DNA from 4 places in the Flavobacterium sp. WC2430 genome. Region 4 is predicted to be linked to each of the others. Evidence: riboswitches for the same ligand, from Rfam matches in the RefSeq annotation. Region 4 holds a riboswitch; each other region holds the start of a gene.
The links. Region 4 has a riboswitch for S-adenosylmethionine ahead of AB3G36_RS02940 (hypothetical protein). Riboswitches for the same ligand answer to the same signal wherever they lie in the genome.

Region 1 (4,218 bases), 650 kb from region 4:
AATCCTCCTGGAGCAGAAAAAGTTTTCGTTACCGTTTCAGGTGTACGTCCCATATGTCCGTAAGCAGCTGTTTCACTGTAGATAGGGTTTCTTAATTTTAAGCGTTGTTCAATAAAGTAAGGACGCATATCAAAGATTGCTTCTACTTTTTTAGCAATTTCACCGTCAGTCAAGTTCAATTTTGATGTTCCGTAGGTCTCAATAAAGATTCCCATAGGTTTAGCAACACCAATAGCGTACGATACTTGTACTAAAATTTCACTAGCAATACCAGCAGCAACCAAGTTTTTAGCGATATGTCGAGTTGCATAAGCAGCACTTCTGTCTACTTTACTAGGGTCTTTACCTGAGAATGCACCTCCACCATGAGCACCTTTTCCACCGTAAGTATCCACAATGATTTTTCTACCAGTCAAACCAGTATCTCCATGAGGTCCACCTATTACAAATTTACCTGTTGGGTTAATGTGGTAGTGAATCGCATCGTTAAATAAATGAGCGCTTTTTGGGTTTTTTGCAATGATTCTAGGAATCAAGATTTCCACAATATCTTTCTTGATTTTAGCAAGCATAATCGCTTCTTCGTCAAAATCATCATGTTGAGTTGATATAACAATCGCGTCAATACGAGTTGGGATGTTATCATCACTATATTCAAGTGTTACTTGAGATTTAGCGTCAGGACGTAAATAAGTGATTGCTGTATTTTCACGTCTTAATAGGGCTAATTCTTGTAATAATTTATGAGATAAATCAAGTGCCAATGGCATATAATTCTCTGTTTCGTTTGTAGCGTAACCAAACATCATTCCTTGATCACCCGCTCCTTGTTCTTCTGGATTAGAACGGTCAACACCTTGATTAATATCTGCTGATTGTTCGTGAATTGCCGAAAGAATACCACAAGAATTGGCTTCAAACATATATTCGCTTTTGGTGTAACCGATCTTTCTGATTACTTCACGAGCAATGTTTTGTACATCTAAATAGGTATTTGATTTTACCTCACCTGCTAAAATTACTTGACCTGTAGTCACTAAAGTTTCACAAGCTACTTTTGAATCAGCGTCAAATGCTAAAAAGTTATCAATTAATGCGTCTGAAATTTGATCTGCAATTTTGTCTGGATGTCCTTCGCTCACAGATTCTGACGTAAATAAATAAGCCATAATAATTTTTATTTTAAAATTAAGCGAGGAAAAATAATTGCAAATATCGAGCTAAAGGAGAGTTTCTGCTTTAGCATTTTTTCTACTGAAAAATTTTCAGTATTCATAATGAATTCGTTTCATTATGAAGAGGTTGCAATCAGTTCAAATTTTTCCTCTTGTATTTGGGTGCAAATGTATGAAACCATTTTGAATTGCAAATTAAACTTAACTATTTTTTAAATTAAAAATCAAATTAAATAGTACAACTGGTTTGAGGTAGTGATTTTTAAAAAAGTAACAGGAGTGCCAGTTTAAAACGGAAAAGTAATTGATTTCATAACATTATCACTGTTATTTGTTAATAGTATCTCTGTTTTTCATTTTAAAGATGAAAATATCGTTAAATAGTTGTGAATTATTTGGAAGATACAGAATTAAATAAGATATTTGTTTCAGTAAAAAATATCAAAGATGAATTTTAATATTTGTAAACAATTTGTAGTCCTATCGAAGAAATTCGGGAGCTAGTTATTGCTTTAAATTATATATAATATAGCAAAAGCCTCCCAAGACAATTGGGAGGCTTTTTTAATTTATACAAATAGTACGATTCATAAAAATAAATAAATGAAAATATTTTCAAATAAAAAGATTCAGATAGTTGTCGCAATGTTTTGCGATAAGGTCTGTTGATTCCAAAAGTATAAGTTTTATATAACTTGAATCCTTTTGGTATTTTGTCCAAAAGGATTTTTTTTATTCTGGTATCTAAATTTTTTTAAAATAATAAAGAGAAAACAAACTAACTTAAATATAATTATCATGAATACAACTAACAAATTTTCAAGAACATTGGGGTTTCTAAGGAATTTAAGAGGCAAAAAAAATACGGACAACGGACTAGTTGTTGATGAATTAGTGAATCCAAGATTGGGAATGGAAATACCAGACTCAAAAAAATCTAAAAAAGCAGTTAATTCATTACAACTTTTAATGTATTCAAAAGAAAATGATACACTTTTCATTTAATTGGAAGTTGTTCAACATCCCTTTTGTACGCGAGTAATTTCTGAATAGTTATATTCAGCGATGCCTTGCGTTTTTTTGTTAAATATATTTTTAGCTAAAAATCAGAATGTTTAAAATTTGTTTGTTTAAAAAATTAGTAGTTAATTTGCATCATTAAGTTCACAAACGTATTGAAATGTTATAAAGAAAGGACGAGGGATTAGACCCGATGAAGCCTTAGCAACCCTTTGAGAAATCGAAGAAGGTGCTGCATTCTACCACTCCCAAAAGTGGAAAGATAACAACAAGAAATTCTCTAGTAATTCCCTAGTTTTTTCTTTCTAATATTTCCAAATACAAATCAAAATCAATAAAAGATTTGACATTGGAAAATAAACCAACACATATTACCTTACAAAATTTCACCACCCATAATGGTGCATTATACGCTAGCCTCAACTTAAGTTATCAAATTTTTGGTGCTCCGCTGCATACGGCTCCCATTATTTTAATAAACCATGCCTTGACCGGAAATTCACAAGTTATTGGAGAATCAGGTTGGTGGAATGATATCGTGGGTGTCGATAAAACTATTGATACTAGAAAATATACGATCGTCTCTTTTGATGTACCAGGTAATGGCTTCAATTCGGCTACCATAGAGAATTACAGAGATTTTATCGCCAGAGATATTGCTAGGATTTTCATCGAAGGACTTCGGTTTTTGAAAATTGATAGTTTATTTGCTCTCATTGGCGGTTCTGTGGGTGGTGGAATTGCTTGGGAAATTTTAGCTTTGGAACCTAAATTGGCACAAAACTTTATTCCTATTGCTACTGATTGGAAAGCGACAGACTGGTTGATTGCTAATTGTTATTTGCAAGAGCAAATCCTTAATAATTCTAAAAAACCAATTGAAGACGCGCGTATTCACGCCATGTTGTGCTACCGAACACCTGAATCTTTCAAAGAAAAATTTAATAGGGATATCAATGTGCAACTCGAAACATTTCAAGTAGAAAGTTGGTTGAATTACCACGGAGAAAAACTAGAAAAAAGGTTTCAACTATCTGCTTATAAAATGATGAATCAATTGTTGAAAACAATTGATATTACTCGGAATCATGAGTCTTTAGAATCGATTATTTCAAAAGTGGATGCCAATATATACATTGTAGGAATCAATTCGGATTTGTTTTTTACAGCAAAAGAAAATCGAGAAACCTACAATGAAATTAAAAAATTTAAAAATAATGTATTCTATAGTGAGATTGACTCACAACACGGGCACGATGCCTTCTTGATGGAATACGAACAATTAGACAATTTATTAGAAGTTGTTTTTAAAAATAAAAAGCAGATGAAAATAGTAAAATTTGGTGGAAAATCTTTGGCTAACGGCGAAGGAATCAATACAGTTTTGGATATTATTGAAAGTAAAGTAAAGCAAGAAGAAAAAATTGCTGTTGTAGTTTCGGCACGTGGCAAAGCAACAGATGAGCTTGATGATATTTTAACCATCGCTGCCAAAAACGGAAACTATAAGCCTTTACTAGAAAGTTTTAAAACCTATCAAAAAGACGGTTTTGACGCAGTAGATTTCTCGGCTGAATATGATAAACTAGACAAACTATTTGAAGGGGTAAGTTTAATTGGCGATTATAGCCCTAAAATCAAAGACCAAGTTTTAGCGCAAGGTGAGGTGCTTTCGGCAAAATTATTGGTATTTTTATTGAATCAAAAAAACATTCCTGCAAAGCTGGCTGATACAAGAGAGTTGATTGTAACTGACTCAAATTTTGGTGATGCACAACCATTAGACGCTCTTTCTAAAAAGAATATTATCCAAGTTTTTAAAGAAAATAAAGATTTCGTTCTAGTACTTACTGGTTTTATTGGTTCTAATGGGAAACAAGAAACAACCACTTTGGGTAGAAACGGAAGTAATTATACTGCTTCATTAATTGCTAATTATATTAATGCCGAGGAATTACAAAATTTCACGCATGTTGATGGGATTTATACTGCTAATCCAGAATTGGTTTTAGACGCAAAGAAG
Region 2 (4,218 bases), 670 kb from region 4:
TGGGTAATAACAGGAACGACCTCGGCTCAACAATTATCAACTGATGTGGCCTTGGCAGCTCAATCTTCAGCTACTGTAGTAGTACTGATGGGAATGAGCAAATTAGAAGAAATTGTTGCTATTTTCCAAAAAGAATCCAAAGGTGAAACACCTGTAGCGATCATTCAAAACGGTACGACTCCAGAGGAAAAAATAGGAATTGGAACAATAAACACGATTCAAAAAATTGTTGTTGAACAAAAATTAAGTTCTCCAGCCATTATTGTAATAGGTGCGGTAGTAGGTGATAGTAAGAAAAGGAAAGGGTTTTACAAAGAGTTAAAATCCAATCATAACAAACTATTAGTTTATGGAAAGGAATGAATTATATCCCGTATTTTTAAAACTACACAATCTTAGTGTCTTGATTGTTGGTGGAGGAAATGTAGGACTAGAGAAGTTGAGTTTTTTGTTAAAATCAAGTCCAAATGCTAATGTTGAGGTGGTAGCACCACGATTTTTACCTGAATTGGTAACATTGGCAGATAAGCACGAAACGGTTACATTGACCGATAGGAAGTTCAAGAAAAAAATGCTCAAAAAACGGCATATGGTTATTGCTTGTACGGATGATCTTGAAGTGAATAGAAGGATTTACAATTTGTCTAGAGAAAGATATCTCATTTGTAATATTGCCGATACGCCTGATTTATGTGATTATTATTTGGGAGGAATAGTGACCAAAGGGAATGTGAAAATTGCTATTTCAACCAATGGAAAATCACCAACAACAGCCAAAAGATTACGAGAATTTTTTGAAGAGGTTATTCCAGAAGACATCAATAAAATGGTCGAAAATCTAAACGAATATCGCAAAACCTTAAAAGGAGATTTCGAAGAGAAAGTTCAGAAGATGAATGAAATTACAGAATCGTTAAAGAATAAAGAATAGAACCGAGATAATAGGGTCAAGATTAAAGAACAAAGAATCCGAATGATATTTATCATTTATTTTTGAGATATTCATTCGTTCCTTTGTGAAAAGAATAATAAGTAAGAACAAGTATAACAAAAAAAACTCTACCCAGTCTCCCCCTCCTTGGGAGGGGGCTAGGGGGAGGAATAAAAGTATTGAACATGATTGAAACAGATATCCTTATAATAGGAGCCGGTCCAACTGGTTTATTTGCCGTTTTTGAAGCAGGATTATTAAAATTAAAATGCCATATATTAGATGCTTTACCACAACCAGGTGGTCAATTATCCGAATTATATCCTAAAAAACCTATTTACGATATTCCAGGATTTCCTGATGTATTAGCAGGAGATTTAGTAGATAATCTAATGGAACAAATTAAGCAATTCGAACCTGGGTTTACACTAGGAGAACGTGCTGAAACAATTGAAAAACAAGAAGACGGAAGTTTTATTGTAACTTCAAATGAAGGAACTGAGTTTCATGCAAAAGTAATTGCAATTGCAGGTGGTTTAGGAAGTTTCGAACCTAGAAAGCCGCTTATTGATGGAATTGATTTCTATGAAAATAAAGGAATTAAATACTTCATCAAAGATCCGGAAGAGTTTAGAAATAAAAGAGTAGTAATTGCTGGCGGAGGAGATTCAGCGCTTGACTGGAGTATTTTCCTTACGGATGTAGCTTCAGAGGTGACATTGATTCACCGTCGTAACGAATTTCGTGGTGCATTAGATTCTGTTGAAAAAGTACAAGAATTAAAAGATGTCGGAAAAATTCGTATGATTACCCCTGCTGAGGTCGTAGGAATTAACGGAGCAGAACATATTGAATCAATTGACATTGATGAAAATGGAGCACATCGTAAAATTGAAACAGATTTCTTTATTCCTCTTTTTGGTCTTACACCAAAATTAGGTCCTATAGGACATTGGGGATTAGAAATTGAAAAAAATGCAATCAAAGTAAACAATGCTTTAGATTATCAAACTAATATTCCGGGTATTTTTGCCATTGGAGATGTGAATACCTATCCAGGTAAATTAAAATTAATTCTTTGTGGTTTCCATGAAGCAACATTAATGTGCCAGGCAGCGTACCAAATTATCAATCCAGGGAAACGATATGTGTTGAAATATACTACAGTTTCTGGTGTTGATGGTTTTGACGGAACTCGTAAAGAAGCGCCAAAAGCAGTGGTAAAAGCTATAGTATAACAATTTATCACATTCAAGTTAAAAAATATAGCGCTAATACTTGCAAGTATTAGCGCTATGTCTTTACTTTGCACTGTTCCTATATTTATTGAAAGTTATCACGAAAGGCGGAGGGAAAGACCCGATGAAACCTTAGCAACCCTTTATCTTTAAAGAAGGTGCTACATTCTACTTCATGCTGAACTTGTTTCAGCATCCAAGATAGATAACACAAGAATACTTTTACAGTATTTCTCAAACCTTTTCTTGACAACATATCGATATTTTTTTAGAGCGAATGATTGGTGCTTTTTTACCATCATCCTTCCTGCTTTCCGTTTCAATCTTTTTATCCTGAATTTAGTTCAGGATCCTGAACTAAATTCAGGATAAAAAGGATTTTCACTGCAATCAGGGCTAAAAAGAAACAATAGTGAACTTTTGTAATTAATAATCAAAAGTATAAATCACAACAAATCATTGTGGTTTACAAGAAATAAAAAGTTATGTCAAGTATTCAAGAAGCCATTAAAAAAAACATACTCATCCTCGATGGAGCTATGGGAACCATGTTGCAGCGCTACAATTTTTCCGAAGAAGATTTTCGTGGAGAGCGTTTTAAAGATTTTCCACATTCTCTAAAAGGGAACAACGATTTACTATCACTCACACAACCACAAGCCATAAAAGCGGTGCATGCTGCTTATTTTGAAGCTGGAGCTGATATTGTTGAAACCAATACCTTCTCTGGAACGACTATCGGAATGGCCGATTACCATCTAGAAGATATTGTATATGAATTAAACTATGAATCGGCAAAATTAGCCCGTGAAGTAGCCGATGAATTTACAGCCAAAAATCCAGACAAACCTCGTTTTGTAGCCGGTTCAATAGGACCAACAAACAGAACGGCAAGTATGTCACCAGATGTAAACGATCCAGGATATAGAGCTGTAACTTTTGATGATTTGCGCATTGCCTACAAGCAACAAGTAGAAGCTTTAATCGACGGAGGAAGTGATTTATTGTTGGTAGAAACTATTTTCGACACCTTAAATGCCAAAGCGGCGCTTTTTGCCATCGAAGAAGTAAAAGACGAACGCAATATTGATATTCCAATCATGGTTTCAGGAACAATTACTGATGCTTCGGGAAGAACACTTTCTGGGCAAACAGTAGAAGCTTTCTTAGTTTCGGTTTCGCATATTCCATTATTGAGTGTAGGATTCAATTGTGCCCTTGGTGCCGATTTGTTGAAACCATACTTGCAGACTTTATCACAAAATACTTCTTTCAATGTATCAGCGCATCCTAATGCAGGATTGCCAAATGCTTTTGGAGAATACGATGAAACGCCACAAGAGATGCAAGCGCAAATTAAAACCTATTTAGACGATAATTTAGTAAACATCATAGGCGGTTGTTGCGGAACAACACCAGAACATATCAGATTGATTGCTGATATAGCTAAAGATTATAAACCAAGAGTTTCGACGGCAACAATGTAAACGGGGATAACTGCTACATTATAAGTAAATAGCTTTTCCTGCAAGGTTTTTTTTAACCTTGTAGGTATAAATTGAGAAAGTGAATCGATAAATAAACCTACAAGGTTAAAAAAAACCTTGCAGGATTGTAGGACGAGAGAATTCGTTCCTCGAAATGACAATTGAAGTATAATGCCCGCGTGAGGGATAGCAGTGAAAAGCCCACAGCCTGACGAAGGAAGAGCGAGGACTTGTAACGAATAGCCCGACCCTTGGGGTCACGCCCAAAATAATAAGAAATAAAAAGTTAAACCTACATGGTTTTAGAAACCTTGCAGGACAAATAAAAATAAAAAATGGCACAAGAAACTAGAAAAAACCTTGTATTATCGGGATTAGAGCCTTTAATCATTACGCCTGATAGCGTATTTGTGAATATTGGAGAACGTACCAATGTAACAGGTTCTAGAAAATTCCTTCGATTAATCAAAGAAGAAAAATACGAAGAAGCACTAAGTATTGCCAAAGAGCAAGTGGAAGGTGGCGCGCAAATCATCGATATTAATATGGATGAAGGAATGCT
Region 3 (4,218 bases), 1.9 Mb from region 4:
AGCCTTAGAAGCCGCATAATTCGTTTGTCCCGCATTTCCTTTTACCCCTACTACACTACTCATATTGATGATAGAACCTGCACGTTTTTTCAAGAATGTTTTTTGAACTGCCTTAGTCATATTGAAAACCGACTTCAAATTCACATCAATTACTTTGTCAAAATCCTCTTCAGACATACGCATTAGCAAATTATCCTTTGTAATTCCAGCGTTATTGATTAAAATATCAACAGTACCAAATTCAGCAATTACAGCTTCAACCATAGTTTGCGCTTCATTAAAATCAGCGGCATTTGATTGGTATCCTTTCGCTTTTATTCCCAAAGCATTCAATTCATTTTCTAATGCTAAAGCCGATTCTACAGATGAACTGTAAGTAAACGCAACATTTGCACCGTGTTTTGCAAAAACCTCTGCAATTCCTTTTCCAATTCCACGACTTGCGCCTGTTATAATGGCCACTTTTCCTTCTAGTAATTTCATATTCGAAAATTAGTTTAATTTTTATTTGAAGCTATTCCCGCTATTCGCTTCAATCTTTTATGTTTTAAAGAAAAACATAAAAGGATTTCCACTACTATCAGGGCTATCTTAGAGTCGTCAAATATAGAATAATTCCTTTTTTAAAAAAAATTTCAAATTCAATAACATTATAAATCGAACCGATTTTAAATATCTAAAAATCGTTTTACTAATTTATCCCAAAATGAACTATAAATCGCTACCAAAGTAAAAATAAATAAAAATAGATGATACCACGCATTCCCAAGCAAATCCATAAAATCAAGTTTCCCATTAGCAAAACTTAAAATCAAAAGTACTTGCGCACCATAAGGCAAAATTCCTTGAATAACACAGGAAAAAATATCAAGAATAGCGGCTGTTTTTTTAGAACTTAAATTGTATTCGTCGTTAATTTCCTTGGCAATTCCTCCAGTAATCACAATTGAAACCGTATTATTAGCAATAGCTACATTGGTAAAACCCACTAAAGCCCCAATCCCCGCTTGGGCTGATTTTTTACTCTTAATGCGTTTTTTTATTTGGTACAATAAAAAATCAATACCTCCAGCCTTATCCACCATAGCGGCTAAACCTCCAGTCAGCATCGATAGCAAAAAGATTTCGGTCATACTGGTGAATCCTTCATAAATTTTTCGCGCAAATTCCATTAACGTAAAATGATTTCCAAAATACCCAATTAATCCAGCCAATATAGTTCCAATAATCAAGGTAGAAAATACATCAACACCAACCAATGCAAGTACAATTACTAAAATATAAGGTACAATTGCAATCCATTCAAAACTTGTTTTAGGAATAGCTACTGCAGTAATATCAGAATTCAATCCCAAATAAAAGAATACTGCGATTGTTATAATAGCAGCAGGAAAAGCAATGAATAAATTGATTTTAAATTTATCTTTCAATTCACAACCTAAGGATTGTGTCGCAGCAATTGTCGTATCGGAAATCATAGATAAATTATCACCTAACATGGAACCTCCTAATAAAGCACCAGCAATCAAAGGCAATGAAGCGCCACTAGAATTAGCCAAATCAACTGCAATTGGCCCAATTGCCACAATTGCACCTACAGAAGTTCCTGTAGCTGTTGATAAAAAAGCGGCTATCAAAAAGATCCCCAACGGAAAGTAAGCCACATCTACAGTATTAATTCCAAGACTTACCACGGCATCAACACCTCCCATTGCTTTACTAACCACTGCAAAAGCACCTGCTAATAGATAAATCAAACACATAGTCATAATTTTACTCTCTCCGCAACCTGCAATCAAGGTGGTTACTTTTTCATCAGCTGAACCTTTAAACAGTAAAAAAGCAGCAATAATTCCAATTAAAACCGCTATTGGAGCAGGTAAAGCATAAAAGTCATCAAGCCAAATTCCAGCTCCTAAAAAAGTAAAAATAAAAATCAATAAAGGAATTAAAGCGTAAGCACTTCCCCTTTTTTTCAATAAATGAGTCATAAATCAGTTTTAAAAATGATAGTATTATGACGAAAACTAAAGCAAAAAAAATGGGAATGTAAAACAACATTTTTTCCAAAGGATTTGGCTTATCGTTTTAGCACCTTGCTCGTTGTTGCAGGTTGCTATCTCATTATGAGATTCGTGATAACGGCTGCAAAAGTAAATATTATTTTATATAAAAAGCAATAGTAAAGTAGATTTTATAATTTAAAACCAAAAAAGCCTTACCGAAGTAAAGCTTTTTATAATTAAATTATAATTTTGTAACTGACTAGAAAGCCACATTCCATTTTGGTAATCTTCCATTTTCATCTAAGAAGTTTTGTAAAACTTGTCCTTCTACAGATGTTGGAATCCCTTTAGATTTCTCGTTGAAAGTTTCGTACCAAACCACTTCCAAAGTGCTAATATCCTCTTTTACCATTTGTGTTGGCCAAGAATATTTTCTTCCTGTTTTTGCAAACTGGTGTCCTTCAACAATCTTTTCTTTCAAACCACCATTTTTGATTTTCAAAGACCCATCGTTTTGAACAGTTCCTGTAGAACCCACCATGATTAACTCTTTTTCATCTGCAACTGCATAAACCAAAAATACACCACTTCCTTCAGAAGCGTTACATACTTGCTCTAAGCTATCGTCTGCTGTAAAAGTGAAGCTATCGCTTACCTTAAACTTTTTTAATTCTTTGTACATCTTTCTTTTGTATTAATATTAAATAAAATGCCTCACAAAAAAAGTGAGGCATTTTTATAATGACTTGAAATCACCACTAATTTTTCAATTATCCGATAACTTCTTTTACTTTTTTTCCAATTTCAGCTGGAGAATCTACAACGTGAATTCCACATTCTCTCATGATTTGTTTTTTAGCTTCAGCAGTATCATCTGATCCACCAACAATAGCACCTGCATGACCCATTGTACGACCCGCTGGAGCAGTAACTCCCGCAATAAATCCTACAACTGGTTTACGGTTACCATCAGCCTTAATCCAATGAGCAGCATCGGCTTCTAATTGACCACCTATCTCACCTATCATAACGATACATTCTGTTTCTGGGTCATTCATCAATAATTCAACTGCTTCTTTAGTAGTAGTTCCAATGATTGGGTCTCCACCAATACCAATTGCAGTCGTAATTCCTAATCCTTGTTTTACAACTTGGTCAGCCGCTTCATATGTTAATGTTCCTGATTTAGAAACAATACCTACAGTTCCTTTTTTAAATACAAAACCTGGCATAATACCAACTTTAGCTTCACCAGGAGTAATGATACCAGGACAGTTAGGACCTATTAACCTAGCATTTCTTTCTTTTACGTAAGCATTTGCTTTGATCATATCAGCTACAGGAATTCCCTCTGTAATAGCGATAATTACTTTTATTCCAGCATCAGCAGCTTCCATAATTGCGTCCGCAGCAAAAGCAGGTGGTACAAAAATGATTGTTGTGTCAGCACCAGCTTGTTCAACTGCATCTTTTACAGTATTGAAAACAGGTCTGTCTAGATGAGTTGATCCTCCTTTACCTGGAGTAACACCACCAACTACGTTTGTACCGTACTCAATCATTTGAGAAGCATGGAAAGTTCCTTCGCTTCCTGTAAATCCTTGAACAATTATTTTGGAATCTTTATTAACTAAAACACTCATGATATATATTTTATGTGATTTTTAAAATTGTGATGCAAAAGTAAGGTTTTGAAAATTATTTTTAGCCCTTTATTATCAAATAAATTAGGATAATTGACTCATTTGATAACCTCTATATAATTTATTGTCTTTTATTTGCCAAATTGCAATAAAATGGGCCAATAACATTTCTTCTCTAGGGTTCTCTATTGTTTTTACAAAATGAGAATAACGAACCGTAACCATATCATTTTCTGAAACGATATGACTTATTCTTACTTTCGAACGAACATACGCTTTACTCAAATCATTAGAGAGACTCAATAAAGAATCATAATCCAACTGGATAAATCCTTTACTACTATTCCAATCTACAATGATATCAGAATGCAAATAATCTTTTAAAATGTCACTATCAATTAGTGCATCTGATTTGTAAAACTTTTGAATAATTTCTTTTGCCGACATAATTATTTCAATTTATTGAGTATCTCAGGTATTCTTTTAATATTGGCCAGTTGTTTCAACTTCTCTCTAGATTCTTCAATTGGTGTACCGAAATAAGTTTTGCCCCCTTCTACCGATTTAGT
Region 4 (4,218 bases):
ATTGGTTTACGTGCTCAAATGTGTCAACCCAGATGGTATTTCTTGTATTATCGGACGAAGCATGTCTGTTAGAATAATCTTCAATTAAAAGAATAATATTACCCAGAATAATATCTGAATCATGGTCTTTTCCTAAAACGGAGGCGCTATTAAAATCAATGAAATTTATTACACCATCGAAAATAGGGTTCTCCCTAGCAATAGAATTTAATCGCTTATTTATTTCATTACCAATTGAAGTTCTTTCTTCATAACATAATTTTAAAATAGATTGAAAATCACAATCGGCGGGAATCGTTATATTCAAACCTGTATTAGTGTTTTTATTATCACTAATGTGTCTTAAAAACACCAATGTTAAAATATAGTTTTTTAGACTATCGACCTCAATTTTACCCCGGAGTTTATTTAATAAATTCCAAAAATCACTATTCCAACTATTTTTACTCTCAGACATAAACTTTTATTTAACTAATTACTTTGCAAATGTAAATTGCATTAGTGCATTACACGTGCATTAATAATTATTTTTCATTTTATCGATTCTATCTTCTAGTTTTTCAACTAAAAATTGTGGTTTAATTAGTCTGATTTTTTCTCCAAAAGACAAAATCAATGTTTCCAACTCATAGTTTGGTATTAGGTTTAAGTGAATGAAATACTTACCATCTTGTTCTTTAATTTTCTGTGAGCCGTGAATAGGTTTGGTTTTTAAGTAAGGGACCAGAGACTGGTTAGCTTCAATTACGATCTCTTGGACTTCATCATTTGATACAGTAACTCCCACAACATCTTCGAAATATTCATTAAAGTCGATTTCAGTCTCTATATATTCCTGAGAAGTTTCTTGTATACTTTCTATTCTGTCTAAAGCTAAATTTGTTATAGTTTCATAATCATTGGACTTCCCAAATAAAAACCAACGCATATTATATTGCTTTAAATAATAGGGATGTAGGGAAAGGGTAGTAGCAGTATCTGTTTTGAAATTCTTATATTCAATATTTAAAACCTTTTTATAAAGAATTGCATTATAAAGTTCCGGAATGTATTCCAATCCCTTCAAGTATTCATTTTGTTCAAAACTGATAATAATCTCCTTTTGTTGTTTCAAGTTAAATGTAGATTCTAATCTTGTATTTAGCTCATTGATCCAATTGTATTGTGGTAATCCTTTGAAGCGGTCTAATGTTAACAATGCTTCCCTTAATTGATTTGCTTCTGTTTCATTCAAGGGTTGGTTTGAAATCGAAAAAGAAGGGTTTTGATACCTATAGAAAACTCTTCTCCCTTCTTTGTCTTTTGTGAGTTCAACATTCCAACCTTGTTCACTTTCCATGAATCTTAGATCATCATAGAGTTGTCTTTTTTTAATCCCTTCTTCATTTCCGGAATACTCATAAATTGCTTTATTACATTCTTCGATAAGATCTTCAATAGCGTATTTTCTTCCAGTATTACGGAAGCACTTATCTAAAGTTTGGTATCGGATAATAGCATGTTTATTTGTAGACATGTAAGAATTTAGTTCTGAATTTTATATAACACAATAATACAACAAAGCATAGGAATTAGAATGAGGAAAGCCGTAAAGGATTGCCTTATTTTAGATTAATTCCATGCTCTTTAATTTGTTTTGATTGCATTTGAGTAAAGAAACGATATTTTGTAGGAATTTACTATACCCAGTTTTAGTGATATTCTAAATGATTGTTAAGATAAGGATTCGCTTAATTTATATGTTTTATGGGGTTTTAAGGTCTGGATTTATTTTTAATTTATATATTTGAATATCATTACGAACTAAACTTAAGTAGTAGCAACCTGCGACCACACGCGAAGGTGCTGAAACAATGAGCCTAAACAAAGGAAAAATTATGTTTAAAACACCTCGGTTTATTTCCAAATTAAATACTGCTTTAAAAACAGAAAAGGCTGAAAAAAATCTGTTTAAGATTTATTTAGACCTCGATTTCCAGTTTTATAGTGTCGATTTTGACGAGCTCCACGAAGTCAACTATGTATATGACGAGAAGGAGTTGTACGACCAAAGTATCGCTGGTATTACAACGTTTTTAAAATTTCAAAAACCCAATGGAAGGGATTATGAGTTTTACCCTGATATCTATTATACACAACTAGGTAAAAATCAAAAATATGCTATTATCACGTATTCTTTTACAGGAGCTTATTCTACTAAAGCAGTTGCAATGGTTCAAAGACTGCGATTAGATACTATAGAGATATTTAAACATTCCTAAAAAATATAATGAAAACAAAAGCGATAAAAACTTTTACAGCTGTCATTACCCTTGGACTAGAAATAGGCTATAGCAAAGAGCTTTACAAGAAAAGTTTTTTGATTCAGACCCTTCAGGAGTATCAAAGGCATAGAATTGATGAAGCAAGTATTTATTTAAGTGCTTCAATCACCGAATGTATTATTGTTTTAGGTGGTCAGGAAGAGAAGCATTTAAAGTTAGAATTTATAAACTATCCCAGATTCCCTTTGGATGTTGAGGTGTTTAAAAATGAAATAATAAAACTTGGTTCTCATTTGCTTAATCAGATGCAACAAAACAGAACTGTAATCGTGTTTACAGATGAAACAATTATGTTGGAAGTAGATGAAGGAATTGACCCAAGGATTTAAGAGAGAATTATTTAACTGTAATATTATAATTATGAGAATTTTGTTGTTTTTACTGTCCTATGCTATAGTTCTTTGGCTTTTATTTATTCCTAAAAATATCTTCTATTTAGAAATATATGAATTATTTGGAGATGAATTACCAATTGTTATATTGGCAATATTGCCAATATTTCCAAGTTTGAAAATTTCCTCATATCTAAATAAAAAAATTCAAAATTTAAATATCTATAAATTAACTAATCTTCAAATACTGACAGGGGGCATTGAATTTGTAATTCCAGCCTGTCTATCTTTTTTCCTATTTCAGTATGTTCACAAAATAGAATCATATGGTTATGGCTATTCACATAATATATCCGACACCATTGTCTATGTTTTTTCAGCGCTATTTTTTGTGATTTTGCTTCTTGAATGGATAAGAAGGTATAAATCAGAAAAAGATAAGTATCTAGTTTTCACATACATTTATATTGTAATTATGGTAATTGCATTTATGCTTAGTATAAAATATATTGCACTCATGTTTGAGCCTAACTACTTGCCTTTTGAAGAGTCACAGAAAATTAGAAGATAAGATTATGAATACCTATATCGTTTATTTTTCGCAAAAATAGAGGGATTAAGGACTGTATATAAAGTAGGGGGTTGGTAGTTGAAAAGGAAAACGACTTTAAAAACAGCCACCCCCCTAGGTGAATAATGTTTTTCTTTGATTTGTTTTGAAATTTTATGTTCTTCGCTGGTAGAGGAATTTTGTACCCTATATCAGCTCTTTGTTCCTGTATAGTAAAAACCCCTTTGCTAGGTCAGTTTTATTCCGTTTTTTAGGGCTGAACGGCAATCCTGTCTAGGTTGTTTGCACAATTACAAACTGTCACTTCTTTATCAAAGTAATATTATAACTGACTACTTACTTTGTATAATTGAAAAATGTCATATAAGTTGAAGGAGATGAAAACTATCTTAACAGGAAAAAGACATGAATAGGTGTTTGTATCTATACTTTCAATTTATTCTAAAATTTAAAACACAGCAACTATAATATATAAGAAATTTAAACATTGAAAAATGAGTTTATTTTGCGTGTTTTCTCTTTTGTCGGGCAATGGCCGGACAAATGCCATAAAAAAAAGCCTGTAACACTTGATAAACAAGCAATTACAGACTTTTTAAGTACCCGGAGCCGGAGTCGAACCGGCACGGTTTCCCACAGGTGTTTGAGACCAGCGCGTCTACCAATTCCGCCATCCGGGCTTAGCAGACATGAAATAACAACAGTTATTTCAACGCAATAAAAGAGGAGATTGTAATAAATCAACCATCGATTCCTTTAACACGGTGCAAATGTAAAAAATAATATTAAAAATTCTACTAAAAATACTTAATTTTTTCCTTTCAGAGTTGAATAAATTTTATAAATTTGCACCTCGTTAAAAACGCAACACACAACTAACTACACCCGAGGCGCATACAAACATCTGGCTTAGACAATTGACTAAGCCGAACAGTATGGAGCGTAGCGGAATAAAAACAACAAATTAAATGTCACACCTAGAACCAGAAGC

Region 1: another riboswitch for S-adenosylmethionine. It lies ahead of thrA (bifunctional aspartate kinase/homoserine dehydrogenase I); the one in region 4 lies ahead of AB3G36_RS02940 (hypothetical protein).
Region 2: another riboswitch for S-adenosylmethionine. It lies ahead of AB3G36_RS05865 (homocysteine S-methyltransferase family protein); the one in region 4 lies ahead of AB3G36_RS02940 (hypothetical protein).
Region 3: another riboswitch for S-adenosylmethionine. It lies ahead of AB3G36_RS11775 (Na+/H+ antiporter NhaC family protein); the one in region 4 lies ahead of AB3G36_RS02940 (hypothetical protein).

Annotation. Positions count from the first base shown of each region.
Region 1 covers NZ_CP162007.1:1,342,001-1,346,218, forward strand. The annotation lists gene metK (methionine adenosyltransferase) at 1-1,169, opposite strand, end outside; gene AB3G36_RS05800 (hypothetical protein) at 1,974-2,180, shown strand; SAM riboswitch class I at 2,356-2,464, shown strand; gene thrA (bifunctional aspartate kinase/homoserine dehydrogenase I) at 2,545-4,218, shown strand, end outside.
Region 2 covers NZ_CP162007.1:1,357,018-1,361,235, forward strand. The annotation lists gene cobA (uroporphyrinogen-III C-methyltransferase) at 1-363, shown strand, start outside; gene AB3G36_RS05855 (bifunctional precorrin-2 dehydrogenase/sirohydrochlorin ferrochelatase) at 350-931, shown strand; gene AB3G36_RS05860 (NAD(P)/FAD-dependent oxidoreductase) at 1,117-2,169, shown strand; SAM riboswitch class I at 2,262-2,381, shown strand; gene AB3G36_RS05865 (homocysteine S-methyltransferase family protein) at 2,655-3,656, shown strand; gene metH (methionine synthase) at 3,992-4,218, shown strand, end outside.
Region 3 covers NZ_CP162007.1:2,685,254-2,689,471, reverse strand. The annotation lists gene fabG (3-oxoacyl-[acyl-carrier-protein] reductase) at 1-483, opposite strand, end outside; gene AB3G36_RS11775 (Na+/H+ antiporter NhaC family protein) at 669-1,991, opposite strand; SAM-I-IV-variant riboswitch at 2,051-2,147, opposite strand; gene AB3G36_RS11770 (hypothetical protein) at 2,266-2,688, opposite strand; gene sucD (succinate--CoA ligase subunit alpha) at 2,777-3,649, opposite strand; gene AB3G36_RS11760 (nuclear transport factor 2 family protein) at 3,734-4,096, opposite strand; gene AB3G36_RS11755 (UDP-3-O-(3-hydroxymyristoyl)glucosamine N-acyltransferase) at 4,099-4,218, opposite strand, start outside.
Region 4 covers NZ_CP162007.1:689,855-694,072, forward strand. The annotation lists gene AB3G36_RS02930 (N-6 DNA methylase) at 1-457, opposite strand, end outside; gene AB3G36_RS02935 (helix-turn-helix transcriptional regulator) at 518-1,516, opposite strand; SAM-I-IV-variant riboswitch at 1,789-1,886, shown strand; gene AB3G36_RS02940 (hypothetical protein) at 1,854-2,261, shown strand; gene AB3G36_RS02945 (hypothetical protein) at 2,270-2,653, shown strand; gene AB3G36_RS02950 (hypothetical protein) at 2,628-3,227, shown strand; tRNA gene AB3G36_RS02955 (tRNA-Leu) at 3,828-3,907, opposite strand; gene AB3G36_RS02960 (ribose-phosphate pyrophosphokinase) at 4,196-4,218, shown strand, end outside.